3 regions of the Rothia uropygioeca genome follow, and region 2 is predicted to be linked to each of the others. Evidence: riboswitches for the same ligand, from Rfam matches in the RefSeq annotation. Region 2 holds a riboswitch; each other region holds the start of a gene.

Region 1 (9,764 bases), on a different contig from region 2:
GTGATGAGGGCGCATTCCTTGCCGAGGCCAAGACCCTTGAGGTAAGAGGTTGGGTACAGCATTTCCTGCATCCCGGGGCCGCCCTTGGGCCCTTCGTACTGGATCACCACGATGTCGCCGGGTTCGACGTGCTTGGATAGGATCTCGAACACGGCTTCGTCCTGGGACTCGACGACAAAGGCCTTGCCCCGGAAGTGGAACAGGCTCTCGTCGATTCCCGCGGTCTTGATGACCGCTCCGTCCTCGGCGATATTGCCGAAGAGGATAGCCAGACCCCCGTCCTTGGTGTAGGCGTGCTCGACCGAGTGGATACAACCGAATTCCGGATCCGTATCCAGTTCCTCGAATTTGTTGGCCGTCGAGAATGCCTGCGTCGTGCGCACTCCCCCCGGCGCGGCGAGGAACAGTTCACGGGCGCGTTCCGAGGCCGAATCGCGGCGTATGTCCCACTCGTTGAGCCAATCGTCCACCGACTCGGCGTGCACGGTGCGCACGCCATCGTGCCGGAACAGCCCCGCCCGATCCAACTCACCCAGGATTGCGGGGATACCGCCGGCCTTGTGGACGTGCTCGATATGGAATTTCGTCGAGTTGGGGGCAACCTTGGCCAAGCACGGGACGTGCCGAGAGAGCTCGTCGATGTCCTTGAGCTTGAAGTCCACCTCGGCCTCCTGCGCAGCGGCAAGGATGTGCAGAACCGTGTTGGTAGAACCGCCCATGGCGATGTCGAGGGCCATCGCATTCGCGAAGGCGTTCTTGGACGCGATATTGCGGGGAAGGACGGATTCGTCGTCCTCCTCGTAGTATTTCTTGGCCAGTTCGACGACGGTGCGACCGGCATTGAGGAACAGGTCCTTGCGGGCAATCTGGGTCGCCAACGTGGTCCCGTTGCCGGGCAATGAGAGCCCCAAGGCCTCCGTCAGGCAGTTCATCGAGTTGGCCGTGAACATGCCGGAGCAAGAGCCGCACGTCGGGCAGGCGTTTTCCTCGATCATGCCGAGCTGATCGTCGGTCACAGATTCGTCCACCGCGTATGCCATGGCGTCGACCAGGTCGATGCGGTGCTCGATGACGCCCTCGACCGCGTTGCCGGACTCCATGGGTCCGCCGGAGACGAATACCACGGGGATATTCAGGCGCATGGCGGCCATGAGCATCCCGGGAGTGATCTTGTCACAGTTGGAAATGCACACGAGAGCATCGGCCCGGTGGGCGTTGACCATGTATTCGACCGAATCGGCGATGATGTCGCGGGATGGCAAGGAGTAGAGCATGCCGTCGTGCCCCATCGCGATGCCGTCGTCGACGGCGATCGTGTTGAATTCCTTGGCGACGCCGCCGGCCTCTTCCACTGCGCCCGCCACGAGAGAACCCATATTTTTCAGATGGACGTGACCCGGAACGAACTGCGTGAAGGAGTTGGCGATCGCGACGATCGGCTTGCCGAAATCTTCCTTCTTCATTCCCGTCGCACGCCACAGCGCGCGGGCCCCAGCCATGTTCCGCCCGTGCGTGGATGTTCTGGAACGCAGGTCAGGCATATATCCTCCTTGAACGTCTGATGCTCCGTCCAGACTACTCCCGGTTATACTCACGCCAATTGTTGAGATGGGCTGTCTTGAATGCTGGAATGCAGGGCTCGGTACTGTGACGACGGGCGTCACCGGGCGGATTCCAGACGGATCACCCGCTGGGCAACCGTATCGGCGAAAGCTTCATCGTGTGTCACCACAAGAACCGCGGCGCCCCAAGAAACGCGCCGGCGAATGTGCCGCTCGAGGATGGAGCGTCCGACCGCATCGAGAGACACCGTGGGTTCGTCCAGGAGGAGAACAGGCGTTTGACGTGCAATGACGGCGGCCAAGGAAAGCAGGCGCCGTTGGGAGGCGCACAGCTCCAGGGGGTGCTCGTCGCATTGGAAACCCAGACCACAGTCGACGACGGCTTGGTCCGCAGCCAGATGGCTCTGGGCCCCGGCGAGCACTTGGGCATAGACCGTACGTTCGCTCAACTGATCCGTCGGGTTCTGCAGCATGATGGAGATATCGCGCGCCGCTTCCGCGGGCTTGTTCGGAACCGGTTGCCCTCGGGCCTCGATCCGCCCCGTTGAGCGTTCAAGTCCCATGATCGCCCGCAGCATCGTGGTTTTGCCGGCACCATTCGGTCCGGTGACTGCGACACACTCCCCCAGGGCCACGCTGAGGCTGAGGTTCTGGACCACGGGCACGTCGCTGCCGGGTCGGTACCCATCCACCCCTCGCAGTTCGAGGCCTGGACTCCCGGTTTCTGGCCCCTCGGCCGGTGATACAGAGCAAGCACGAGGACGGGGTACGAATCCTGTCGGGCTCTCCCCCAGATCCAGTCTGTGGGTAGCCCTGTCGAGGAACGGTTCGTCATATCCGGCTAGGAGCACGATGCCCATGCCGTCAGCCGCCAATGCATCGATGCTCTCCCTCACTGACATCGTGGTTTCCGGGTCGAGTCCTGCACCTGGCTCATCGAGGATCACGATGGCTGGCCGCAGCACCAGAACGCAGGCCAAGGCCACCAATCGCTCTTGCCCTCCCGAGAGCTCCATCGGGTCCCGGTCGAGAATCCCACTCAAACCCAAGGTCCCGACGACCCGTGCCACCTCGTACCTCTGCTCATCCCTCGTCATTCCGCGATATTCCAGGCCGAAGGCGATCTCCTCCTCGACCGTCGCTCTTGCGGCCGAGAGATAGGACCGGGCGTCCTGAGGCAGGTAGGCCGCACGCCGGGACCATTCGGACAGATCGGTCTGAGGACGGTCTTCCGGGCGGTAGTCCACACGCTGATCCCCGAATTCGATGAATCCTCGCATCTGCCCTCCGTTGCTGGGGAAGATTCCGGCCATGATCTGCCCCAATGTGGACTTCCCGACGCCGGACCCGCCAGTTACGGCGAGAACCTCGCCAGGGTTGAGCTCGACGTGGACATCGCACAGCAGAGGGTTCTGGAGGTCCACGCGCTCATCGTGGTGGAAGGATTCGATCCCGAGGTTCAGAAGGGCCACACAATCACCGCCGTTGCCACGATCGAGGCTGCTAATACTGTCCGACGAAGTACAGCTTGGCCTCGGGAGTCAGGGACCTCCCGATACCTCGGGACGCGGGCGGGGCCGTGACCGGGGAATCCGCGAGCCTGGAGGTGCACGGAACGCTCCGTTGCTTCGTACACGGCGGAGGATACGAGCGGAACAGTCTGATGCCTGACTCTCCGCACCCACGAGAGCGGAAATCGGCCCAGGTCGAGACCCCGTACAGCCTGCGCCTGTCCGATAAGCCGCGAGCGTCCGGCCAGGTGGGGACCCATATTCAGGGTCGCTATCACCACGTATCCGATAGTGCGCGGAACTCTCGACTCGTCGATCGCGGCCACGAGGCGCATTCGGTCCACGACGACGAGGCACAGCACACCCACACCGACAATCGGAACGAGTCTCAACGCATAGTCGCCCGCGGTCCGGATGCCTTCAGCGGTTAGACGCACCCATCCCCAGTTCCAGAGAACGGTGAGTCCGGTGGTGTCGAACAATGCGTGCACCATGAGCTGCGATACTGCCAGAGGGACCATGATTCCCACCGCGCCGCCGAGCCACGCGCGGCCACGGTGATGGAACAAAGCCAATGCAAGGCATAAGAAAGCCACGAGCCCAGCGGGCCAGAGACCACCGATGCCCGTCGAGACCAGGACGACGGCCAGACCTACGGTAAGAACCGTGAAGGGATGCAGCTGTGTCAACGCGTCTCAGAAATCCTCCGGACGGTGCGCTGGGGCAGCGCACAGATCAAAAGTGCCACGACCAAGAAGGAAATCGCCTTGTCGCCAGGGTCGGTCACGAGCGCTTGCTTGGTCGTCGCCTGAAGGATCGAGTCTCCGTAGGCTCGGAAGGCCGTCACGATGGCCCCGGTGGCCGCGCCGGATGTTCCCCCGTAGACGAATGCGGCTATGGGCGCCGAGATCGTCGCGCTGATCAAGCCGGCGACGAATCCGAAGATCGGGGCGGACCAGATCCTTCGCACGGCTCCCCAACGCCCTGCCGTCCCGGCGCAGAATCCGACAACCGCCGCGACCGCGGCAAAAGGCAAGAGGGTCGGGTTGAACAGGGACCACACGAGGTTTCCGAGGATTCCCGTCGCGACTCCCGCGCTGCGACCCGCGAGGAAAGCGATGAGAATCGTACCCATCGAGTCGAGGTACAGAGGAACCAACGAGCTTCCGACGAACTGACCCAAGAGAATGTTGAGCACCAATCCGACGGGAATCAGAACGATGGTTCCGACGGACAGCCCAGGGAGGGTTCCGGCGAGCAGGAAGAGCGCAGCGACGAGGTATCCCACGAACAGAACCGCGGCCGGCACATTGGTTGTACCGATCGCGGCATCGGCAGGTTGAGTCAGCACTGTTCCGAGGTAGATCGCCGCGATGAGCAACGCTCCCACGATGATGCAGAAACGTTGCCACGAGGAACGCGCGGAAGAATCTGCTTTGATCAAGGAGGGGCAGTCGGTGATGCGAGGTGATGAAGGCATAGGTGTCGTCCGAAGGTCAGATGGAAACGGCCTATGTCACCTCGGCCCCAATGAGCTACCAGATTAGTCCGAGTCGGTCCTCCCGTCACCTTCAGGCCGAAACACGGACCCGCGGGCTAGGAGCTGATCCTGTCGACTCGCCGAGCGAGATCCACGATCGACGAACGCAGGCGCGAGAATCCTTGGTCCGGATCGTTCGATGTCACGAGCCGAGCTGAGGGCCTGCGTCCCAAGAGATTTCGCAAGTCGGCGACCGTCGCTCCGTAGGCCGGGCCATCGCTCGTCACGACGTCGATGTTGGTCGTCACGGCCTCGTAGGTCGCGTCCCCGATCGCGGCCGCGGAGGCGAAGAAGTCATGAACGTGGGCCATGTACCCGTAACCGTATTCTTCGTGGAACTCGAAGTAGAACCGAAGGGCGTCCTCCAGGACTTTGAGGAGTTCGGTCCCTCGCCCATGAGGATCGAGGGCTTGGGGATTGCCTGCGTCGATTGCCCAGGTTGCGGCTTCCTCCGGCATCAGTTCATACCGTTCGGTCGTCTCCAACCCGCACACCAACGGAAGTTTTTCTTCGGGCAGACCCCCGTACGCCTCATAGGCCGCGAAGACCTCGTGCGCGGCGTGCGGATCCGAGTGAATGTTCCATTCGGTCAACGGGGTCGTATTCCCGGGATGGAAAAATGCCCCGCCCATGATCGTGAGCGAACGGAGCAACTCGGGAAGCCGCGGCTCGATACGCAGCGCGAGAGCGAAATTCGTCAGGGGCGCGGTGCATATCGCATCCAGTTCCCCCGGATTCGCTCGCGCCAATTCTGCCCAAACTTCGGGGGCGTAACCATCAGAAATGCTCCCGGAGGAATGAACCTGCGCGTGGCCGATCCCTTGCGGCCCGTGCGTTTCGGGAGTGGTCGTCAGCTCCGCCTCGAGAGGCTGAGTCGCCCCCAGAAAGACGGGCACCTCCTCACGCCCGCACAACCGTAGGAGACCCAAGTTGTTCCTCGCGACGTCGTCGGCCGAAACGTTCCCGGGAGTGCAGGAGATCGCCTCGAAACTCACTTCGGGCTGGGCGGCCAGGTACACCAGGGCTATCGCATCGTCGATGCCTGTGTCGTTGTCCAAAAGAATGCGGGGCATGGACCCAGCATAGGTCCGAGCCATGCCGATCGGCAGATGCAGACGCGGACGGACCCGACGCTGGTCTCAGTAGGAGGTTACTCCTGCTGAGACCAGCGTCGGGTCTCCCCCAGTGTCCTGACCGCTCCGCATAGGGCGTCAGTCCTCGTCTTTTTCTTCCTCTTCGGGTTGATGGATGATCGTGGTGTTTCCGTGCCCGTGACGCCCACGCGTATGCGTACGCTGTGCGGCCGGACGATCCGCCACGATCGGGTAAAGACCGGTCACGCCTTCCCGTTCGGCCGCCAACTCGCGGACGCGCTTGCGAACCGCGAACCATCCGACGATCAGCGCGGGAACGATGATGATCATCGAACTCAACGTGTAAGTACCCACGGGATAGTCGAATCCGATCAGCACCACGACGCACCCGAGGAATACCAGGGTGACCCAGTTCGTCACCGGGGCAAAGGGCGCCCTGTAACTGGGCCTCTCGTAACGTCCTTTCTTGACGAGCGAGACGAACTTCATGTGCGCCATCGTGATCGCCACCCAACCGGCGATGATTCCGAGAGACGCAATATTCAGCACGATTTCGAAAGCCGCGTCCGGAACGAAGTAGTTCAGGATCACGCCCAACAGAGCCACGGCCGCGGTCAGCAGAATCCCGCCGTAAGGAACGCCCGACTTTGTCAGACGCTGGGCGAATTGCGGTGCCGAACCGGCCATCGACATCGAGTGCAGAATGCGCCCCGTGGAGTACAACCCGGCGTTGAGCGATGACAGCGCCGCGGTGATCACCACCAACTCCATAATCGGTCCCGCGGCCCCCACGTTGATCGATGAGAAGAACGTGACAAAGGGGGATTCGTCTTCGCTGAACGCCGTGTAGGGCAAAAGCAGGCACAACAAGAAAATCGCACCGACGTAGAAGATCGCGATACGAAGAATCACCGTGTTGATGGCTTTCGGGATCACCTTGGCGGCGTTGCGGGTCTCTCCGGAGGTGGTGCCGACCAACTCGATCGATGCATATGCGAAAACGACGCCCTGCATGATGACCATCGCCGGGAGGAACCCATTGGGGAAGAGCCCGCCGTTCTCCGAGATCAGCCCGAGTCCACGGGGGCTGCCTGTCGGTGTGCCGAAAATGACGAAAACAATCGCCAAAACCAGGAAGATGACAAGGGCGACGACCTTGATCAACGAGAACCAGAATTCCATCTCGCCGAAGACTTTGACCGAGATCAGGTTCATGATCACCACGACCACGATCACAAAGAGCGCGACGAACCACTGGGGTATTGCGTCGATGAACGAGCTGTACTGACCGAACCAGTGCACGTAAATCGCAATGGCCGTGGAGTCCACGATGGCCGTGGTTGCCCAATTGAGCCAGTACATCCACCCGGAGACGTAGGCGGCCTTCTCACCGTAGAACTCGCGCGTATAAGAAACGAAAGAGCCTGACGAAGGCCGGTGAACCACCAACTCGCCCAGCTGACGCAGGATCAGGTACGCGATGAGTCCACAGAGCGCGTAGTCCAAGAACAAGGACGGGCCGGCGCTGGCCAAGCGTCCTCCGGCACCGAGGAACAGACCGGTGCCGATCGCTCCTCCGATGGCGATCATTTGGAGCTGTCGAGGCCCCAAGCCTTGTTGAAGTCCGGCCTGTTCCTGCTCATAGGCCATTTCTTCCGGATATTTCGTTGCCTGCTGTTGAGGCGTTTGAGTCATAGGTTCCTCTAGATTTCGTGACACCGCGGGGCCGACGGTTCGCCTGTGCGAGGCGGGCAAGCCAGAGGAAAAGCGCGCGGCGTCGGTGTTGCATCAACTGGTCACTCGCCAGTCACGACCACCCTGTTGTGGTCACGACTACAGGCTGTAGTGATCTGCATCGGCAAAAGACGCATTCGACACGATAACCCCAAGTGTCACAATCACGTAACAGGCACCACACACGAAATACCGTGTCACAAGCCGTGACTGGCTCGTCTGCGTTGGAATCCCGGGCTCATCCCGGGAAAAGTGGGCCAAGGAATAGGACCATCCCGAGCGGCCGAGAGACTTGGCTCGACGACGCCGCAGCAACCCACGAGGCCCGACCCTCGTCGGTGCTAACGCCAAGACCGATGGAGGAAACATGCTGAACAGTTCCGACCGCATCCGCACGACCCACGTGGGTTCGCTGCCCCGCACGGACGAGCTCATCCAAGCCAACGTACAACGCGGCAAGGGTGAGATTTCCGAACCCGATTTCCAACGCGTACTGACCGATTCGGTCCACGAGATCGTGGGGAAACAAGTCGAGTGGGGAATCGACGTCGTCAACGACGGCGAATACGGTCACGCGATGGCCAGTGACGTGGACTACGGCGCGTGGTGGCACTACTCCTTCGCCCGGACCGGTGGCCTCGAAACTGTCGGTGACACCTCGTTCCGGGAAATCCTCAAGACCCCGGGAAACGGACGCTACAACAGCTTTGCCGTCCGCCGGGATTGGAACCGGTTCGCAGACTTCTATGAGTCATTGGACCTGGGCAACGACCCTGATGCCGAGTTCCCGATCGCGACCGGGCCGCTGACCTACAAAGGCCAGGACGCCGTCGCCGCGGACATCAACAACCTGCGAAATGCCGTGACTCAACAGGGCGCATCCGAGGCGTTCATCGCCTCGCTCTCCCCCGGCTCGGCCTCACGCATCGGAAATCATCACTACGCGACCGACGAAGAGTTCATCTACGCCTGGGCGGATGTTCTCCATGAGGAATACAAGGCCATCACGGACGCGGGATTCATCGTCCAGCTCGACGATCCCTCGATCGCCGAAGCATGGGACCAGTTGGTTCCGGAACCGACGATCGAGGAGTATCTCCGGTTCAATCAGCTCGCCATTGAGGCCGCGAACTATGCCCTGCGGGGAATACCTGAAGAACAAATCCGATTCCACCTGTGTTGGGGCTCGTGGCACGGGCCCCACACGACCGACATCGAGATCCAGCACCTCATCGACTCGCTCTTCACTATTAACGCCGGCGCCTACGTTTTCGAAGCCGCGAACGTCCGCCACGCCCACGAGTGGAAAGCCTGGGAGGATGTGAGTTTGCCAGAGGGCAAATTGGTCATCCCCGGGGTGGTTTCCCACTCGACCAACGTCGTCGAACATCCCGAACTCGTGGCCCAGCGCATCGAGCAATACGCTTCGGTCGTCGGCAAGGAGAACGTCATTGCGGGCACCGATTGCGGCCTCGGTGGACGTCTTCATCCGCAAATCGCGGAAGCCAAGCTCAAGTCCCTGGCGGAGGGTGCGCGCATCGCGAGCGAGCGACTGTTTTAGGGTGGACTGAAGAACCTTCGCAATCTCCCTTAAGGAATGAGCTCATGTCCGCTGATCAGCCCCAACCCCAAGATGCCGCCCCCACAAGCGAGCATCCCTTGCAGATTCTCGCGCCCGTCGCGGGAGAAATCATTCGGATCGAGCACGTCGACGATCCTGTTTTCGCCGGAAAGATGATGGGTGAAGGCTTCGGCATTCAGAACCCCACATCGGGAGAAATCGTCGCGCCCGTCGCCGGAGAAGTGACCGTGACGACGAGCAGCAAGCATGCGCTCGGCATCCGGACCGACGACGGCCTCGAGGTTCTGCTGCATTTGGGGATCGATACCGTCGAGCTCAAGGGCGCGCCCTTCGAGCTGCATTCGGCCAAGCACGACCGGGTCGCGGCGGGCCAACGACTGGGCACGATGGACATTGAGGCGGTCCGAGCCGCGGGCAAGGACCCGACGAGCATCGTGGTCATCACCAATTCCGCCGACCGGCTGGAAGCGCTTTCAGTACAGGGCGGTCAGGCGGCGCTGGGCGATGTGGCGGCGTCCGCTGTGCTCCGCGACTGATTGCTAACGCCCCGATTCCTTGGGGAGGTCCTCCCTAGAACACGATCGCGTGGTTCCCGTGCCAGAAGACGCGGTCTTCCGCATGGGCTTGGACGGCTCGGGACAAAGTCGCTCTTTCCACGTACGCTCCGTGTTTCTGCAGATCCGCAGGCGAAAACGTGTGGTCCACCCGCGTGACGTCCTGTTCGATGATGGGCCCAGCGTC
Region 2 (9,764 bases):
TGGGCGGCCTGTGCGAGAAGACCGCCGGAGTCGCTCGCTTGAACGCTACCGAGTATTTCCTGGGTCATTTGCGGAGGACGCAATCCGATGACGGCATCCTCCTTGGTTGCGAAGTAATTGAAGAACGTACGCGGCGAGACGCCGGCCTTTTCTGCAATCAACTCCGCCGTGGTCTGCTTGATCCCCCGCTCGGACGCGAGCTCACGCGCGGCCTCGTGGATCGAGTCCCACGTCCGCGCGCGGCGACGTTCTCGGAGGGATGGTTCAGTGGTTTGCACTCATGCATTTTATGCAGTTCTGCAAACAGTGCACAACTGCAAATTTTGTGGCGTTGCTCTCAAAGGTTCGCCTTACTATATAAGTAGGCGATGGGCGCACGACGGCGCCGCGTGAAAATGACAGCCTCGTGGACCATCTTTTTTCACGCGGCGCCGTCGCTCGTGGAGCTCGTGGAAGTCGCCTTTTCTCGGACCGCCGACTCTAGGCGGCGTCATCTTCCTCGCCGGGACGCGCCGGGGTGTCCTCCGTGGACGGCTGGCCCACGTACGCACCCTTGTATGCCGCCGCAGGGTGGTTCTCGTCGATGGAAACCTGCCCCTGACCGAAGAGGTTCTCCCGGAATGTCGAGCCTTCGTACGAGGTGCGGTAGCGCCCGCGCTTCTGCAGCTCGGGAACAACGAATTCCACGAAGTCTTCGAATGAACCCGGAGAGACGTGGTACGCGAGATTGATACCGTCCAGCCCTCCTTCATCGATCCAGCGTTCGAGCTCGTCCGCAACCTTTTCCGGGCCGCCGATGATCACATCGCCCATGCCGCCAATCGCGCAGTGCTTCGCAATGTCCTCTCGGGTCCATTCCTTGTCCTTGGACTGCAGAGTAAATGGCGTGAGGAAGGACTGGATCGAGTCGGTCTTGATGTAGTTGAGCACCTCATCCTCGCCGAATTGGGAAAGGTCCACTCCTGACCAACCGCCAATGATCGCCTGAGAAGTCTCGGTTGAAACATACTTCAAGTACTCCTCGTACTTTGCCTGGGCCTTCTCGTCGGTCTCGTCCACGATGACCGAGAGCATTGCGAAGATCTTGACGTCATCGCGCTGACGACCGGCCTTCTCTGCCTCGTCTCGAATCTTGTCCGTCATGAATCGGGTGAGGTCCGGTCGAAGGCCCCCGACGAACACGGCTTCGGCGTGCTTGCCCGCAAAAGCCTGCCCCCGCGACGAAGCCCCTGCCTGAAAGATCACCGGTGTGCGCTGACGGGAAGGCTCGGTCAGACCGGCGCCCGGGACGGTGAAGTATTTGCCCTGGTGTCGAATCGGATGGACCTTAGCCGGGTCCGCGTAGACGCCGGACTCTCGATCCTTGACCACGGCGTCGTCCTCCCAGGATCCTTCCCACAGTTTGTAGCAGACGTCGAGGAACTCGTCGGCGATCTCGTAGCGCTTGTCATGCTCGATTTGGCGCGGCAGTCCCTGATTCTCGGCCGCAGAGGGGAGGTACGAGGTCACCACGTTGAATCCGACGCGCCCTTTGGTCAGGTGGTCGAGCGTCGCGTATTTCCGGGCGAGAGTATAGGGCTGCTCGTAGGTCACGGCGCTGGTCACGCCGAAACCGAGGTTTTCGGTCACGGCCGCCATCGCTGAAATCTGCATGAACGGATCGTTGACCGGTACCTGTGCACCGCCGCGGATCGAAGGTGCCGCGGAGTTCTTGTAGACGTCGTAGATGCCCACGACGTCGGCCAGGAAGACCCCGTCGAACAACCCTTTCTCTAGGGTTTTGGCGAGGTCTGTCCAGTATTCGATGGTGTTGTACTCAGTGGCACGCGAGCGAGGGTGGCGCCACAGATCAAAGCTCTGATGACCCACGCACGTCATATCAAAGGCGTTGATGGCGATGCGCTTCTTTTCCGACATCGGGATTCCTTTCGGTGCATGGAGGGACTCCAACAGGTCTCCGCGCGCCCGAGCCTTGCGCTTCTGTCCCGGTAACGAGAAGCGGCGCAAACATTCACGCGGTGGCGCCGATTCTCGCGCCGTACTTGCATGTCCGCCGGTCGCAATGCCGACGGTGCCAGATCATCATCTGGGGCACCCCGCTACGGGAGAGGGTTGCCGCCCAACCAGCCAGAGCTTGATCGTTGGGACTCTTGATCTTCTCCATCCGAGCGTATGCAAGCACCTGGTTCGCAGCCATCCTGTGAGCTTCTGTTACCCGCTTTTCGCAGTGTTACGTGGAACCGCGTCCGTACCCCAATCCAGCCACATCAGACATATTGCCCGCTTTCGCAAAGAAAACGGGCAATATGGGCCTGGATCAAAAGTAGGGGTTGATACGGCTATTGGCCTCGGAAGTTCGGTTTGCGCTTTTCCTGGAACGCCGTGAAACCCTCCGCGTAATCATCCGTCGAGCAGAGCCGTGCCTGTTCGGCGGATTCGGCGGCCATGGACTCCCACAGTCCAGCCCGTTCGTCGCGCAGTTGACTGATCAGTGATTTCGAGACCAAATATGCTTGGGTCGCCCCTTGGGCCACTTTTCGCACCCTCTGCATCGTAAAATCGAGCACGTCGTCCGCCGGTACGGACCGGGAAAACAGCCCTGCGGTGACCGCTTCGGAGCCACTCATCATCTCGCCCGTGTAAATCAGGTCGAGGGTCCGGTGCGCGCCCAACCGCTCGTAGAACAGTGCGTGGCCACCCGAGTCCAACGTTGCCCCAAGATTCGCGAAGGGGGAACCGATCTTGGCGTCCTCGGCCACGTAGACGACGTCGCTCGCGATCGCCAGGCCCAGCCCGACCCCCAGACACGCCCCGTGGACCGCGGCGAAGGTCGGAGCCGAGAATGCAGAAATTTGCCGAAACAAGGCCGTGGCCCGATTCCCGAGATACCCTTCGACGTCATCGTGGGCCGGATCGACCCCGGAGATGTCGCGGCCGGCGCAGAAACCCCGTCCTTCACCCCTCAGAACCAGCGCCCGGACTCCCGCATTCTCTGCCGCGCGGTAGGCCTCCGACAGTTCGGCAAGGTCTTCGGAATTCAGTGCATTGAGCTTCTTCGGTGCGTCGAGCACTATCTCGGCGATGTCGTCGGAGATGGTCAGATCAATCATGATCGGGATTCCTTTCCTCGCGCACTCCAGCGGTTACGCGTCGAAGTCAACTTCCAGACTGTCGGAGGTCGGCCGTGTTTGGCAGGTCAGAACGTAGCCCGATTCGACTTCGTCCTTCTCCAGCGCAAAGTTCTCTTCCATCGTAAAGTCGCCGGAAACCACCTTGGCCCGGCATGTTCCACACACGCCACCTGCACATGCGAACGGCACATCGGGCCGAACACGCAAAGCGGCATTCAGGACAGTCTCGTTGGCCGACTTGGGCGTGTCCACCTTTCCGGAGTTGCCATCCAAAGTGAAGCTGATCTGGAAATTTTCGCCCTCGGGGTCGACGGCGACCTCCCGGCCCTGCTGTCCCGCGGGTTTCTCCGGTTTCCCCGTACTGAACAATTCGAACCGCACCTTGTCCTCCGGGACGCCTCGTTCTTTCAGCGCGTCCCTGCACAACTGCACCAGCTCGAACGGCCCACACAAGAACCATTCGTTGACGGTCTCGACCTGCAGAACCCGATCCAGGAGTTCGTCGAGCTTCTCCGGGTCAATGCGACCGGACATCAACGGTGAAATGCGCTGCTCTCGGGACAGCACGTGATGGAGAGCCAGCCGTGACGGAAACTTATCCTTCAGGTCCCCCAGCTCCTCGGCGAACATCACGTCCATCGCGGATCTGTTGGCATAGACGACGTCGATGCTCGTGGTCGGCGAGGCCTTCATGAGCGATCGGGCGATCGCCATGATCGGCGTAATGCCCGAACCCGCGGCAATCGCCACGACGTGAGCACTCTTGTCCCGGCGCACTTCCTCACGGGCCAAGTCCTCCGGATGGTTCATCGAGGTCAACCGGGTTTTAGATGTGAAGGCTCCCTGAGGATTCATGACGTCGAGCTCATCCCCGACCGCCAATTCTTCATTGGCCCACGTCGAGAAGATCCCGCCCACGTCCTTCTTGATGGCGACGCGAATCTCTCCCGGACGAGGCTCGGCGCAGATCGAGTACGATCGACGCACTTCCTGTCCGCCGATCTGAGCACGTAGGGCTACGTATTGCCCTGGAAGATAGTCGTAATCATCCTCGAGCTCTTCCGGAACCCCGAAGGCCACCTCGACCGACTCCGAGGTCAGCTTCCGAAGCCCTGTAACGGGAAGGCGGTTGAACGTCGCGCGACGCCGGCCGTTACGTCCCGGAGACGTGTTCTCCTCCGCCCTTTCCATGGCGACGGCCTTGCGTTCGGTACTGGTTTGTGACATGTCAGTGAACCTTGAAGTAGTCGAAAGGCTCCAAACATTCGTTGCACACCCAAAGGGCCTTGCACGAGGTGGAGCCGAAGCGTGTCATCTCTCGGGTCTTGAGCGAGCCGCAATGCGGGCACTTGACCGAGAGGGTCAGGCGTACCGGCCCGCTGTTGTGACCGGGAGCGCTATTTCCCGTTGGTGGAGCGATTCCGTATTCGGACAGCTTTGCTTTGCCTTCATCGCTCATCCAGTCGGTCGTCCACGCCGGTCGCAGGACTTTTTCGATTCGGACCTCGGAGTATCCTGCCGCAGAAATGGTTGCCACGAGGTCATCGGCCATTGTTTCCATGGCCGGACACCCGGAATACGTGGGAGTGATAACCACGATGGCCTGCCCGTCCTCTACGTAAGCATCTCGGAGCACGCCCAGGTCGGCGAGCGTCAGAACGGGGATTTCCGGGTCACAGACGGTTGCCGCGAGGTCCCACAACGTAGCGTCCACGTCGCCAGAGGGGCGCCGTGAAGGACCTAGAGGAAGAGCCCGAGCCAACCCTGCGGATTCCTTGTCCGGCGCCGTATGAATGATCGGAGACATTGCAATCACCATCTTGCCCCGGGGTGCTGGCGGGCCAGGGACTGCATCTCGGCAAGGATGAACCCCCGATGTTCCGAATAGGAACCATCGCGCAACTCACGGGGCAACCGGGCCTGGGAGACTTTTGGTGCCTCCAGCTCGGCCTCGGCCAGGATCCCCTCGATGGCCTTCATGGAGGCCTCCTTGATCGAAGAGGGCCGCACGGCCACGCCTTCGAGCTGATCGATCAGCGCGTCGTCGGTGAACAACTCGTCAACGTACGGCCACAGGTATTCGAATCCGGCGGCTATACGACGTCGGGATTCTTCAGTGCCGAGACCCAAGCGCAGAACCCACTGCGATGCGTGATCCACGTGGTACTCGACCTCCTTGACCGCTTTGTCCGCGATCGCCGCCAAGGTCGCATCGGATGAGTCCTGAAGAGCGGAATACAACTCGTACTGATAGATCGAGAAGATGAGTTGACGCGCTATGGTCTGCCCGAAGTCGCCGTTCTCCTGTTCGACTAGTCGGCACGAGCGGAATTCCTCTTCACTTCGAAAATACGCGAGATCGTCCTCGCTCTTGTCCCACGCCGTGCCCGCGTACGTCAGCAGGAAGCGCGCGTGCCCGATCAGGTCCAAGGCGATGTTGGACAGCGCGATGTCCTCCTCGAGTTCGGGAGCCCGAGCGATCCACCAGCCGAGGCGCTGGGACAGGATCAGAGCGTCGTCGCCCAACCGCAACGCATACTGTGCGACAGGCTCGGCAGCTTGGGCTCCGGAATCGGCGATCGACTCGGTGCTGATGGACTCGCCGGCACTGATCTTGGTGGCCGATTCGTGCGATGCGAAGGTGCTCACAGGTGCTTCACCCCTTCGGACTTGGTGTAATACGTAGCGTGTCGATATGCCTTGCCTTGGGCCGACTCGAAATAGCCGCCCTTGGAATCGGGATCCGAAGCCGTGATTGCCTCGGCTTCGACAACCCACACGCTCGTTCCCTCATTCCGTCGTGTGTAGAGGTCACGCGCGTTCCGGACCGCCATGGTTGCATCGGGGGCATGCAACGAGCCCGCGTGAACGTGGGAAAGCCCTCGGGAGGACCGGACGAACACTTCCCAGAGCGGCCAGGCCGATTGCTGGTTTTCTTGGCTTTGCTCACTCATGCTCAGGCTCCAATCAGCTGGGCAGCGGGACGTTGCTGTGGTGTCGAGGCGGAGTCGGCATCCTCGTGCGCGGCTTCCACCGCACGGGCGGCCTGACGTTCGGCGTAGGCGGCCGCCGCTTCGCGGACCCATGCGCCGTTCTCGTGGGCTTCGCGACGTCGCTTCATTCGCTGCACGTTGCACGGCCCGTTGCCCTTGATCACGGACATGAACTCATCCCAGTCGAGCTCTCCGTAGTCATAGTGCCCTCGCTCTTCGTTCCACCGCAGGTCAGGATCGGGCAGCGTCAGGCCCAAAGCCTCGGCTTGAGGCACCATCATGTCGACGAAGCGCTGACGCAGCTCATCGTTGGTGAAGCGCTTGATATTCCACGCCATGGACTGCTGCGAGTTGGGAGATTCGTCATCCGGAGGCCCGAACATCTGCAGGGCCGGGCCGTAGAAACGGTCGACCGCGTCCTGTGCCATCTTCTTCTGCGCTTTTGTTCCGTGGGACAGTTCGTAGAGAATCTCCCAGCCCTGCCGCTGATGGAAAGATTCCTCCTTGCAGATGCGAACCATCGCGCGCCCATACGGGCCGTACGAGGCGCGGCACAGCGGAACCTGGTTGCATATTGCGGCGCCGTCCACGAGCCAACCGATGGCACCCATGTCGGCCCAGGTCCGTGCCGGGTAGTTGAAGATCGACGAATACTTGGCCCGGCCAGAGAGTAACTGGTCATTGAGGACCTGCCTCGGCGTCCCCAGGGTCTCGGCGGCTGAGTACAAATACAGGCCGTGGCCGGCCTCGTCTTGGACCTTGGCCATGAGAATTGACTTGCGCTTGAGGCTCGGGGCACGCGTAATCCAATTGGCTTCCGGCTGCATTCCAATGATCTCCGAATGCGCGTGCTGCGAGACCTGACGAGTCAAAGTCTTTCGGTATGCCTCGGGCATCCAGTCCCTCGGCTCGATGCGGGAGTCGTCCGCGATGAGCGCGTCGAAGCGTTCCTGCTCAGGGGCGACGGCGTCGTCGATGTGGGTCATGACGTCCTCCAATAAATAATAACCGAACGTTCGTTCAGGATATAGGCATGCGATGTGGTCGTCAACACACGATCGCCCCGGTTGACACACTGTCAATTTAACGATTCCCTACTGAACATTCGGTCATATAATGTGAGGAGAACAACATGCCAGATCATCCAATGCTGGCCAACGATCGGACCTCGGAGTGGTTGGGCATCCAGGTGCACCGCTCGGAGTACGGTCACGCGGTCATCAGCATGACGCTGCGGGAGGAGATGCTCAATGGATTTGGGATCGCCCACGGCGGCATGGTGTTTTCTCTGGCGGACACTTGTTTCGCCATGGCCTGCAATGACCCCACCGGCGATGGAAGCACCATTACCGTTGCCCAAGGGGCCCAAATCGACTTCGTCAAGTCCGGCCGGCCAGGCCAGGTCATGACTGCAGAAGCCATAGAGATAGCCCGCACCGGTCGTAGCGGTCTCTACGACGTCACGGTCACGGCTGACGACGAAGTCATCGCCCATTTCCGCGGACGCAGCCGGACCATCCCCCAACGTCAGAAAGCGTGAACCCCTTGACTACTTATTCCATCGAGAACCCTTATTCCCCCACAGCTTCGGCGGACCCCTCACAGCCTGACCCCGAAGAATTGATGAGCCGGGACGAAATCGAGTCCCTGCAATTCGAACGCCTCAGGTGGACACTGCACCATGCCTACGAGAACGTCCCGGCCTACCGGGATCTCTACGACGAGCACGGCGTGCATCCCGACGATTTCAAAGAACTCGGAGATCTCAGCAAGTTTCCATACACGGACAAGGAATTCCTGCGAAAGGCCTACCCCTTCGAGTCCTTCGCCGTACCGATGAGCGACATTCGCCGCATCCACGCTTCGTCCGGCACGACGGGCCTGCCAACCGTCGTCGGATACACCCAAGACGACCTCGACACATGGGCCGGCCTGGTCGCTCGATGCTTCCGGTTCTCGGGCGTCCAACCCGGCCAGAAAATCCACAACGCATACGGTTACGGCCTGTTCACCGGCGGCCTCGGGGCACACTACGGCGGAGAGAAGCTCGGTTGCGCAGTGATCCCGATGTCTGGCGGTCAGACCGAGAAACAAGTTCAGCTCATCCGCGACTTCGAGCCGGACGCGATTCTCGCGACTCCCACATACCTTCTGGCAATCGCTGACGGGTTTCGCAAGGCCGGGATCGATCCCCGCGATACCTCACTCAAGCGGGCTGTCCTCGGCGCCGAGCCGTGGACGGACGAGATGCGCCGCGAGATCGAGCGCACCTTCGACATCACCGCGTGCGACATCTATGGTCTCTCCGAAGTCATGGGACCCGGAGTTGCTGGGGAATCGGCCGTGACACGGGACGGCTCCCACATCTGGGAAGACCATTTCCGTCCCGAGATCATCGATCCCTTCGACGACCGCGTTTGCGAATTGGGAGAGCCCGGCGAGCTGGTCTTCACCGCGCTAACCAAACAGGCCCTTCCGATCATTCGCTACCGAACCCACGACCTCACCCGGTTGCTGCCCGGCACCGACCGTCCGGGGCACCGGCGCATGGGACGAATTACGGGCCGCTCGGATGACATGATCATTCTGCGTGGCGTGAACCTCTTCCCGACGCAGATCGAGGAGCTCGCGCTCAACCTCCCCGCGCTCGCACCTCATTTCACACTCGAAATCAGCCGTCCGAATCGCATGGATCAGATGACGGTCCACATCGAACGCCGTGAGGACGTCACTCATGAAGAGGCGGTCGAGGACGGCAAAACACTGTTGTCCGAAATCAAGACCAAGATCGGTTCGACGGCGCTGATCGACATCGCCGAACCGGGCACGTTGGCACGGTCGTCCGGGAAGATCCGTAGGGTCTACGACCACCGGAACAAGTAACCGGGCCGGGTTGCCGGATCTTCCGAGCTCTGTTCGTGCAGGTCCGTCCAGGGCCGGGTTGATCCGGTTTGTGTTCCCTCGAAGAGGGCTGACCGAGCTTCGGGACGGGTTGCTCCTTCAGAGACGTCCGCACTGAGACGGCACGACCCACTTATGCCGGAGGACCCTCCGCACGGGGCGGCGAGGCGGTAGCGTCGGGCCCGCCTCGTCGTCGGGTAATCTCGTGATGGACCCTGCAGAAAGCCGAGAAATCTATGCCCACTGTGCCCGCCACGAAAGACCAGGAAACCGGCGCGTCCGCTGCACCGAGCAACGGCGCACGACGAGGACGGCCCGGTTACGACCGTGAGAAGCTCATCTCGGTCTGTGTTCAGGTCTTCAACAAATACGGGTACGACACGACGTCCATGGGCACCCTCTCCGAAAACCTGGGGATCTCGAAGTCGGCGATCTACCACCATGTGAATTCCAAGGAAGAGATCCTCGAGGAGGCCTTGCTGAGAGCCCTCGACTCGCTTGAGAAGGCGATGGAGGACGTCCAGGCGACCGACGCTCGCGGCATCGACAAGCTCGAAGGCGTGATCCGGGGATCGATCCGCGTGCTCGTCGATCAGATGCCGTATGTGACCTTGCTCTTGCGCCTTCGCGGCAACTCACCCGTGGAGACTGCCGCTCTGGAACGACGTCGAAAGATCACCCGTACCGTGGAGAACCTGGTCCGCCAGGCACAGGAAGAGGGCGACCTCCGCGAGGACAT
Region 3 (9,764 bases), on a different contig from region 2:
CGGTCGCCTCCTCATCGGATACCTCGCGCCCAGGGGCGTCGGCGTCCAAGGCACGGTAGCTGACCGCAAAAGCGGCAATCGGAGCTTTTGACCCGTTCTTTTGGGCCTCCAGTACGCCGTCCCGCATCACGATTGCGCCGTATGCTTCCGCTTCGTCGGAGAGGAACAGCCTGTTGACCCGACCCAAGGACTGCTCGGCCGGCGGGTCCCAATCATGGACTCGACGGTAGAAGTCCCAGACGGCCTGGGTCAGCTCAAGCGACCCTGTCGCCAAGTCTTCGATGGCTTGATCGAGGTTGCCGTCACCGTCGACTCGCAAAGGCCGTTGGGGAAGGGCCCCGGCCTCGACTCGGATCATTCGGGTCCGCTGGATTGAGCCGAGCCCGGCCCACTGGGCGAAACCGGCACCAGAAGTCTCGGGCACAATCTTGGTACGCAACGCCGTGATGCCCGACGGGGCAGTTTGCGCCGCTTCCCGAAGCGCCTCGAGAAGACGCTTTCCCAGGCCGAACCTCCGATGGTCAGGCGCGACCTCGATGTAGGCCCACAGCCGGGACGAATGCAGCGAGGTCTCGTAGACCGTCCCGGCGGCGACGGGAACGCCGTCGTGTTCGGCGACGACAGTCCGTTGCCACGGTTGCTCGCCATCCGGCCCCAGCTTCGCGCGGAAAACGGAGGCCTGAATATTGTCGGCATCGGGCCAGATCTGCATCAACTGCAGGTCGTCGCCCTCTTGCCACCCACGGATCGTGTAGTCCGCCATACCGCTCTCCCTTGAGTTATTTGATCAGCTGTCCCGCGAGGTAGGACTTGACCTGGTCCAAGCTGACGCGCTCTTGAGCCATGGAGTCCCGCTCACGAATCGTGACGGCGTTGTCTTCGAGAGTCTCGAAGTCCACAGTGATGCAGAACGGCGTTCCGATCTCATCCTGGCGGCGATAACGGCGACCGATCGCGCCGGACGTGTCGAAGTCGACGTTCCAGTTCTTCCGCAGATCCGAGGCGAGCTTCTCCGCGGTCGGAGTCAGCGTCTCTTTCTTGGACAACGGCAAGACCGCGGCCTTGACCGGCGCAAGGCGCGGATCCAATTTGAGGACAGTGCGGGTATCCACGCCACCCTTGGTATTGGGCGCTTCGTCCTCGGTGTAAGCGTCGACCAAGAAAGCCATCATCGAGCGGGTCAGTCCGAAGGACGGCTCGATCACGTACGGAACGTAACGCTGTCCCGTACCCTGGTCGAAGTACTCCAGACGCGTATTGGAATGTTCGTTGTGGACACCGAGGTCGTAGTCGGTGCGGTTGGCCACACCCATGAGTTCGCCCCACTCATTGCCCTGGAAACCGAACTTGTATTCGATGTCGATGGTCCCGGCGGAGTAATGCGCGCGGTCGTCTTCGGGGACGTCGAACTTCCTCATGTTGTCCGGGTTGATGCCGAGGTCCACGAACCAGTTCCAGCAGTCCTCGACCCAGGTCTCGAAGTACTTGGGGGCGTCATCAGGGTGCGTGAAGAATTCAATCTCCATCTGTTCGAACTCGCGGGTCCGGAAGATGAAGTTGCCCGGCGTGATCTCGTTACGGAAGGCCTTGCCGATCTGGCCGATTCCGAACGGCGGGCGCTTGCGAGAAGCAGTCACCACATTGTTGAAGTTGACGAATATGCCTTGCGCGGTTTCTGGACGGAGGAAGTGGAGACCTTCCTCGTTGTCAACGGCTCCCAGGTAAGTCTTCATCAGACCCGAGAACTGTTGCGGTTCTGTCCAATTCCCTGGCTGGCCAGTCTCCGGATCGTTGATGTCCGCGAGGCCATTGGCCGGCGGATGACCATGCTTCTTCTCGTAGGCCTCGATCAGGTGGTCGGCACGGTAACGCCGATGGGTGTGGAGCGATTCGACCAGCGGGTCGGTGAACGTCTCGACGTGGCCCGACGCTTCCCACACGGGCGTGGGCAGAATAATCGAAGAGTCCAACCCGACCATGTCCTCGCGCGATCGCACGAAGTTCTGCCACCAGAGTTGGCGAATGTTTTCCTTCAGCTCGGCTCCGAGCGGGCCGTAGTCCCACGCCGACCGGGAACCGCCGTAGATCTCACCGGCCTGAAAAACGAATCCGCGGCGTTTGGCCAGCGTGATGACGTTATCCAGCGTGGACTTTGGTGCCATAGGTATTGTTCACTCCATTAGTCGTCGCGCGCCGCCGGTTTGCGACGCGTGCAAGGGCTTGATTCGCCTACCAGCCTACCGGTTCGCGACGCTGGGACGGGTTTCGGTTTCGGCGCCGAACGGCACGGCCTCTCGTCAGAGGACAGCGGCCCGGAAAAAGACGGTAATAGTCGCCCTCCTAGTGCGTGCCGATAGACTCATGCGCATGACCACTCAAGACGCTCAGCCAGTCGAAATTCGTGAAGACATGATTCGACTAGGCCAATTACTGAAATTCGCGAGCCTCGTGGAGGATGGCGCTGAGGCACGGGAAATCATCGCCGAGGGCCACGTCTTCGTCAACGGTGAGCCCGAATTCCAGCGCGGGAAGCAGCTGCATCCGGGCGACACCGTTGCACTCGGAGAGGTCACAATCCGCATTGAGCGGGAAGATTCCCCCGCCGCCGGCTAGGAGTCCATGGTCAGGACCATGCGGAACCTGGCGTCACCGGCCATCATTTTGTCGAAGGCAGACTGGGCCTTCGCGAGGGGAACGGTTTCGATCTGGGCGTTGACCCCTGTCAGAACGCTGAAACGCATGGCGTCTTCGGAGTCCTGAGAAGTTCCGGATGCGTGACCCTGTACGGCGAGGGATCCTGGGATCAATGCGAAGGGCGGAATCTGCATCGGATCGGCTGAAGCACCGACGACCATGAGCTCGCCCCGGGGTTTGAGGCCGCTCAGGACCGCGGTCATGGCATCCGGCGCCGTCACGGTGGCCAACACCACATTCGCACCACCGAGCTTGTTGAGCTCTTCGGCCGGATCGGTTGAGGTGGAGTCGATGTAATGATGAGCACCGAGCTCGAGGGCGAGGTCCTTCTTCGCTGTACCCCGAGCAATCGCGACGGTTTCGAACCCCATTTTCGCGGCGTACTGAACTGCCAGGTGGCCGAGGCCTCCGACGCCCAGGACCGCGACGACGTCGCCCGGTCTGGCGGAGGATTTCCGCAATGCATTGAAAGTGGTCACTCCAGCACAAAGCAACGGAGCCGCATCGACGTCAGAGAGGTCGTCCGGTATCGAAGCGAGCGCTTCCGCCGGCACGACGGCGTATTCCGCGTAGCCTCCGTCGTAGTGGATCCCCGGGATTTCGCCGTTCTCACACGAAACGAAGTCACCGCGACGGCACGCTTCACACGTAAAATCACAGCCACCGAACCAGCCGACCCCGACTCTCTGACCGGGAGACCACGCGGTGACGCCATCACCGACGGCATCAATTTCGCCCGCGATCTCATGACCGGGCGACCGCGGAAACTCATTGCCCATCGCCCCGGCCACAGTGAATGCATCCGAATGGCAGACCCCGCACGCGTGGACTTTGACACGAACCTGGCCGGCACGCGGCTCCGGGATAGGGACGTTGACGATTTCGAAATTCTTATTGGCTTCGGGAACTCGCACCATCATCATATTTGTCATGCCCGACACACTACTCGCCGTTTCCCCTCATCAACGCGCAGGTTCGTGAGAAAAGGGACGCTACCGGAGGACGTGGCACAGGAACTCGGAGACGTGTTTGATCTCCTGATTGCTCACGCCGTGGCCCATCCCGGCATAAAGCACTTTGGTCACATCGGTGTGATCGCGAAGCCAATCGAGATTGAACGCGACCATATCGGCGGGGATCACGGGATCCTCCTGATCTCGCCCGTAGAAGAACGGTATACGCGGCGAAGAGGCTGCGAGGGCGGCGTCGTCGAAGAATTCGTCTGCCGAATCGAGCACGAACCCAGACAGTCCGACGACGGCGCAGGCCAAGTCCGGTCGATGGCGAATCACCGAGCTGGCGATCGCCATACCTTGAGAGAATCCGAACAGTGTGACATCCGCGTAGTCGGATGATGCCTCATCGATCCAGGCGATCACGTCGGCAGCGGCCCTCTCGACTTCCTCAGCGTCGGCGGTGATGTCTTCCCCGAACGTGCCTTGGAGCTCGAACCAGCTGTAGCCCGGCATTCCGCCGGGCATGGCTCCCGGCGCCCTCATGGCCGCGTAGGTGAAGCCTTCTTCGGGCAGGGCGGGGAGAAGTCCAAGGAGGTCCTTCTCATGGGATCCGTACCCGTGAAGCATGAGCACGAGGTGTGTTCCGGGACGTTCGGCTTCGGGACGGGAGAATTCGACGACGGGATTTTGAGTCATAATTCCCATCCTATGCATGGCCGGGAGCTTCTCACAGACACCGCCCACGCCGCATCAGCTATCCGAGGACCGCACCTTTCAATGCATCACCGTCACGCAGGAATTTGCTGATCTGAGAGGTTTCGATCAGAAATCCATCGTGCCCGCTGGGAGAGCTAATGTACCCGACCTCAACGGGCTGCGGCAGGGCGTGGGCGAGCATCTCGGATTCTTTGGGGTAGAACAACCGATCGGAGTCCACCGCCACGATCGTCCATCCGCAGGTAGAACGCGCGAGCGCCTCTTTGAGAGAACCTCGGCCGCGGGAAACATCGTGGCTCATCAGAGCGTCATTGACGTACAGATATGAGTTCGCGTCGAATCGACCGGCCAATTTGGATGCTTGATGGTCGAGATAGCTTTCGACCCTGTACCGACCGCGCCGGTTCACGCAGGGCCCCGTGGGGTCCTCGTCGTCCTGAGGGTGCCGGCCGAAGCGGTAGTGTAACTCGGTGGCCGATCGATAAGTGATGTGCGCGATGCGCCGGGCCAGTCCGAGGCCGTCGACGGGGAAGATCCCCGAATAGTAATCGCCCCCGGCGAAATTGGGGTCCTGCCGAATCGCGAGCGTCTGGGCTTGGCCCCACGAGAGCTGCTCGGCCGTGGACTCGGCCCCGGAGGCGATCACGGCACAGTGCCGAACGCGGTCCGGAAAAGTCACTGCCCATTCGATCGCCCTTGCGCCGCCCATCGACCCCCCGATGACCAACGACCACCGGTCGATGCCGAGCCCGTCCGCGAGCACGGCTTCTGCCCGGACCGAATCGCGGATGGTGATCAGCGGGAAGCGCGACCCCCACGGGTTCCGTTCCGGATCGATCGATGTCGGTGCGGGCGACGACGGCCCGGTCGAACCGTAACAGCCGCCGATGATATTGGGACAGACCACAAAGAATTGGTCCGTGTCAATCGCAGCACCAGGGCCTATGAGCCCTTCCCACCAGCCTTCTTCTTCGGCGGCACGACGTTCGAGGTCGCTGGCGTCGTCCTCCGCGTACCCGTGGGCCGCGTGCGTGTCCCCGGTGAGGGCATGCAACACCAGAACCGCATTCGAGGCGTCCTCGTTGAGGGTCCCCCACGTTTCGTATGCGAGAGTCGCATCAGGGATTACGGACCCCGAATCGACCAGGAGGTCTCCGACGTCGTAGTAATTGACTACTCCGTCTCCCCTGGTCTGAGCCTTCCGAGCCCCGGTGCCAACGATCGTCACATTTTCTCCTTGTCCAGTTTCCTCAGTACTTAGCCGACACCGTCTCGGTCGAGGACTGCGGGCTCTCCGCGGCTGCCAGCGAGTCGAAGCCGTGTTCGAGATCGGCCACAATGTCGTCGATGTGCTCGAGTCCCACGGACAGACGCACGAATCCCGGCGCGACCCCTGCTGCACGCAGCTCGTCCTCGGAGAGCTGGGAGTGCGTGGTCGAGGCCGGGTGAATGACCAACGAGTGCACGTCTCCGATGTTCGCGACGTTCGAGTGGAGCACGAGGGAGTCCACAAAGGCCTGTGCCGGTTCGGAGCCGCCTTCGAGTTCGAATCCGACGATCGCGCCCACCCCGTTCGGAGCGTATTTCTTCCCTCGCTCGTACCATTGCGACGATTCGAGCCCCGCATAGTGCACTCGGGTGACTTCGGGACGCGCTTCGAGCCACCGAGAGACCTTTAGCGCGTTGTCGACATGGCGTTCCACGCGGAGGGACAGGGTCTCCAGGCCGACGGAAATATTGAAGGCGTTGGTCGGTGAGATCGACGAACCGAGGTCGCGCAGAAGCGTGACACGAGCACGCAGGATGTAGGAGAGATTGACTCCGAAGACCCCGTTTGGCCCCAAGTCCTCGGCGAACACCAAGCCGTGATAGCTCGGATCCGGCGTATTGAATTGCGGGTATCGCTCCGGGTACTTCGAGTAGTCGAATCGACCGGAGTCCACGATCACTCCGCCCATGCTGTTGCCGTGGCCGCCGAGGTACTTGGTTGCGGAGTGCACGACGACGTCGGCACCCCACTCGAAGGGGCGCACCAGGTATGGGGTGGGAACCGTGTTGTCCACGATCAGCGGTACCCCGACCTCGTGGGCAAGGTTCGCGAGAGTTTCGATGTCGAAGACGTCACTGCGAGGATTCGGAACGGTTTCCCCGTAGAAGGCTTTGGTATTCGGTTTGACCGCCGCGCGCCAGGCCTCGGGATCGTCGAAATCTTCCACGAAGGTCGTTTCGATACCGTATGCACCCAAGGTGTGCTTGAGGAGATTGTACGTGCCGCCATAGAGGCTCGGGCTGGCGACGATGTGGTCACCGGCCTGCGCCGTATTGAGGATCGCGATCGTGATGGCCGCTTGCCCTGAAGCCACGAGGAGCGCTCCGACGCCTCCTTCGAGGGCAGCAATGCGATTCTCGACGACCTCCTGGGTCGGATTCGTCAGGCGTGAATAGATGGGACCGAGTTCTTTGAGCCCGAAGCGGTTTGCGGCCTGTTCGGCGTTGTCGAACACAAACGATGTGGTCTGATAGATCGGAAGAGCCCGTGCACCGGTTGCAGAATCGGGCTCTTGGCCCGCGTGAATCTGTTGTGTCTCGAACTTCCATCCCTGCGGGCTGGAAGGAGTCGGAAGGCTGTGAGAGGCCGTGGTCATATTCTGCTCCTGTTGAATCAAGGGCATGGAGCGACCGATCGTCTCGCAAAAGCGAGCACCCGGGTCGACCCGGAACCCTCTGGTTCACCGGGGAATACGAGTCTCACTCTTCGTGACGACCGGGCACACCGCGCCCGCGCTTGTGATCGCGTTGTTCGCGATCACCAGGTCCTCACCCAGGGCACCCCACCGCGGTTGGAGGGTTGCCGGCCAGCAAGCTGGGGCTTGTCACTGGCTCTCTTGACCCATATCCAGGTTTTCCTACGGCCGACCGACACGTCAAGTAGGAGACGGAAACTACGCTTACATGAAACGCCGTGACATTTATGACGCGGAGTGGGCCATTGCGTAATCTGGCTCATGGCCCGCTCCGCCAGGACGGGGCGCATGCATCGTCGAGCTCTCGAAGGACTGCCTTGAATCAGGAACAGGACCCCTCAGATCAAGTTACCGAAACTTCGCGCGCGGACGACGTCGTGCTCGGCGGGGAATCTGCGCTCAAACGCGGGCTGACTCTGCGACATATCCGGTTCATTGCGTTGGGTTCGGCTATAGGAACCGGGCTGTTTCTCGGCTCCGCGGACGCGATACAGTTCGCGGGCCCGTCGGTCCTGTTGGCTTACATCGTCGGTGGCGCCGCGGTATTTATGGTCATGCGTGCCATGGGAGAGATGGCCATGGTCCACCCCGTTCCGGGTTCCTTTTCGGAATACGCGACTGAATACCTTGGCCGGTGGGCCGGATTCGTCACCGGGTGGAGCTTCGCATTCGAAATGGCCCTGGTTGCGGTCGCGGATGTCACGGCGTTCTCCTTGTACATGCGGTTCTGGTTCCCGGACACGCCCAGCTGGATCTGGATCGTCTCGGTCGTCGCGATCATCATGGCCATCAACCTGACCAAGGTGAAGGTTTATGGGGAAGTCGAGTTCTGGCTGACGCTGATCAAGGTGGGCGCCATCGTTGCGATGATCGTGGGTGGGCTCGCGCTGATTGTCTTCGGCATCCAGCTCCACCAGGAAGTCGAGCCGTCCGTGACCAATCTCTGGGAGCAGGGCGGGTTCTTTCCGAATGGGTTCTCCGGCTTCCTCGCGTGCTTCACCGTGGTCATGTTCGCTTTCGGAGGCGTCGAGAACATCGGAATCACCGCTGGCGAAGCCGAGGACCCCGAGAAGTCGATTCCGGGAGCCATCAACACCGTCCCCGTACGCATCCTCCTCTTCTACGTTCTGACCATGGGCGTCATTATGTCCTTGTATCCGTGGGGGAACATCGGCAATGAAGGCTCACCCTTCGTTCAGATATTTTCCGGCCTGGGTATCCCCGCGGCGGCCCATATTCTCAACGTCGTGGTCCTGACCGCTGCCGTCTCCGCGATCAATTCGGATATTTACGGTGCCGGCCGCATGTTGTACGGACTCGCTCAGAGAGGGCTCGCGCCGCGGTCCTTCAACCGTGTTTCCTCACGCGGAACCCCGACCATGACGGTTGCGGCCATGGGGCTGGTGCTCATCGTCGGGGTCCTCGTCAATCATTTTTTCGAGAACGCTTTTCTCTACATCGCGACTCTGGTGACGTTTGCGACCGTCTTGGTCTGGGTCATGATTCTTGTGACGCACTTGGCGATGCGGCGCCGGCGCAAGGCCCAAGGCGTCGGCCCGTCGAAGTTTCCCACTCCCCTATGGCCGGTCGCGTCATGGCTCGCACTCGCCTTTATGATCGGCGTCGTCGTGCTGCTCGGTTTCTTCGAGGACACCAGAGTTTCCTTGGTCATCGGTGCCGTATGGCTCGTGTTCCTGGCCGTCACCTACCCGCTGACGCGCCGGACTCGCCGGGGCTCTGAGCCGCCGGCCGTTCGCTAGGGGCAACCCCAGCCACTGGGGCGACGGCCCCGCGAATTGCGCCCTCGTCAGTAAGGTGGAAGGCATGACTTCAGCAGAATCCCGAGAGGCCCCGCGCCCCACCTGGAACACCGACGCCGAGGCTCCGGAGACCCGCAAGAGCCCGACTACTCGTACGATGCACGGGCATGAGTTCGTGGACAACTACGAGTGGCTCCGTGACAAGGAAAACCCCGAGGTGATTGAGCATCTCAAGGCGGAGAACGACTATGCGGAGTCGTTGACCTCGGGCCTCGGGAAACTGCGTTCCGCGATTTTCGGCGAGATCAAGTCACGGACCCTGGAAACCGATCTTTCCGTTCCGAACCGCCTGGGCGACTGGTGGTACTTCCGGCGGACCAGAGAAGGCCAGAACTACGCGATCTTCTGCCGTGTTCCGGCTCGTCGTACAGGCGATCAACGGACGGAATGGACGCCTCCCGAGGTCCCGGTCGACGAACCTCTCGACGGCGAACAGGTTATCCTCGATTGCAACACCATGGCCGAGGGTCTGCCGTTCTTTTCCCTCGGGGCTTTCCAGGTCACCGAGAACGGACGGTACCTGACCTATTCCGTTGACGACTCGGGAGATGAACGCTTCGACCAGTACGTCAAGGACTTGGCCGACGACCGTCTGCTCCCCGACGTTGTGAAGAACGTCTTCGCGGGTGGCTTCTTGACGCCCAACGGTTCACATCTGATCTACACGTTGGTCGACGAGTCATGGCGTCCGTATGAGTTGCGTTCTCACCGCTTGGGTACGCCCGTGAGCGAGGATCTGGTGCTTCACCACGAGGACGATGTTGCCCTGTGGCTCGGCGCCGAGATCACGGCAGACGAGGAGCACCTGTGCATCGACGTCGGGTGCTCCGAGT

The links. Region 2 has a riboswitch for S-adenosylmethionine ahead of EWR20_RS02335 (LLM class flavin-dependent oxidoreductase). Riboswitches for the same ligand answer to the same signal wherever they lie in the genome.
Region 1: another riboswitch for S-adenosylmethionine. It lies ahead of EWR20_RS09235 (cobalamin-independent methionine synthase II family protein); the one in region 2 lies ahead of EWR20_RS02335 (LLM class flavin-dependent oxidoreductase).
Region 3: another riboswitch for S-adenosylmethionine. It lies ahead of EWR20_RS10660 (bifunctional o-acetylhomoserine/o-acetylserine sulfhydrylase); the one in region 2 lies ahead of EWR20_RS02335 (LLM class flavin-dependent oxidoreductase).

The regions. Positions count from the first base shown of each region.
Region 1 is NZ_NOIR01000003.1:252,984-262,747, reverse strand. Features, by position in the region: gene ilvD (dihydroxy-acid dehydratase) at 1-1,541, opposite strand, end outside; gene EWR20_RS09260 (ATP-binding cassette domain-containing protein) at 1,661-3,034, opposite strand; gene EWR20_RS09255 (energy-coupling factor transporter transmembrane component T family protein) at 3,022-3,762, opposite strand; gene EWR20_RS09250 (ECF transporter S component) at 3,759-4,553, opposite strand; gene EWR20_RS09245 (nucleoside hydrolase) at 4,670-5,686, opposite strand; gene EWR20_RS09240 (amino acid permease) at 5,825-7,402, opposite strand; SAM riboswitch class I at 7,709-7,804, shown strand; gene EWR20_RS09235 (cobalamin-independent methionine synthase II family protein) at 7,809-9,002, shown strand; gene EWR20_RS09230 (PTS sugar transporter subunit IIA) at 9,047-9,559, shown strand; gene purU (formyltetrahydrofolate deformylase) at 9,594-9,764, opposite strand, start outside.
Region 2 is NZ_NOIR01000001.1:527,448-537,211, reverse strand. Features, by position in the region: gene EWR20_RS02340 (TetR/AcrR family transcriptional regulator) at 1-278, opposite strand, end outside; gene EWR20_RS02335 (LLM class flavin-dependent oxidoreductase) at 481-1,917, opposite strand; SAM riboswitch class IV at 2,034-2,156, opposite strand; gene EWR20_RS02330 (enoyl-CoA hydratase/isomerase family protein) at 2,340-3,110, opposite strand; gene paaE (1,2-phenylacetyl-CoA epoxidase subunit PaaE) at 3,144-4,322, opposite strand; gene paaD (1,2-phenylacetyl-CoA epoxidase subunit PaaD) at 4,360-4,938, opposite strand; gene paaC (1,2-phenylacetyl-CoA epoxidase subunit PaaC) at 4,944-5,780, opposite strand; gene paaB (1,2-phenylacetyl-CoA epoxidase subunit PaaB) at 5,777-6,085, opposite strand; gene paaA (1,2-phenylacetyl-CoA epoxidase subunit PaaA) at 6,088-7,110, opposite strand; gene paaI (hydroxyphenylacetyl-CoA thioesterase PaaI) at 7,257-7,664, shown strand; gene EWR20_RS02295 (phenylacetate--CoA ligase family protein) at 7,670-9,007, shown strand; gene EWR20_RS02290 (TetR/AcrR family transcriptional regulator) at 9,262-9,764, shown strand, end outside.
Region 3 is NZ_NOIR01000004.1:126,632-136,395, forward strand. Features, by position in the region: gene EWR20_RS10630 (GNAT family N-acetyltransferase) at 1-763, opposite strand, end outside; gene EWR20_RS10635 (glycine--tRNA ligase) at 780-2,162, opposite strand; gene EWR20_RS10640 (RNA-binding S4 domain-containing protein) at 2,368-2,613, shown strand; gene EWR20_RS10645 (alcohol dehydrogenase) at 2,610-3,626, opposite strand; gene EWR20_RS10650 (alpha/beta hydrolase) at 3,687-4,346, opposite strand; gene metX (homoserine O-acetyltransferase MetX) at 4,405-5,595, opposite strand; gene EWR20_RS10660 (bifunctional o-acetylhomoserine/o-acetylserine sulfhydrylase) at 5,618-7,012, opposite strand; SAM riboswitch class IV at 7,144-7,258, opposite strand; gene EWR20_RS10665 (amino acid permease) at 7,489-8,871, shown strand; gene EWR20_RS10670 (S9 family peptidase) at 8,936-9,764, shown strand, end outside.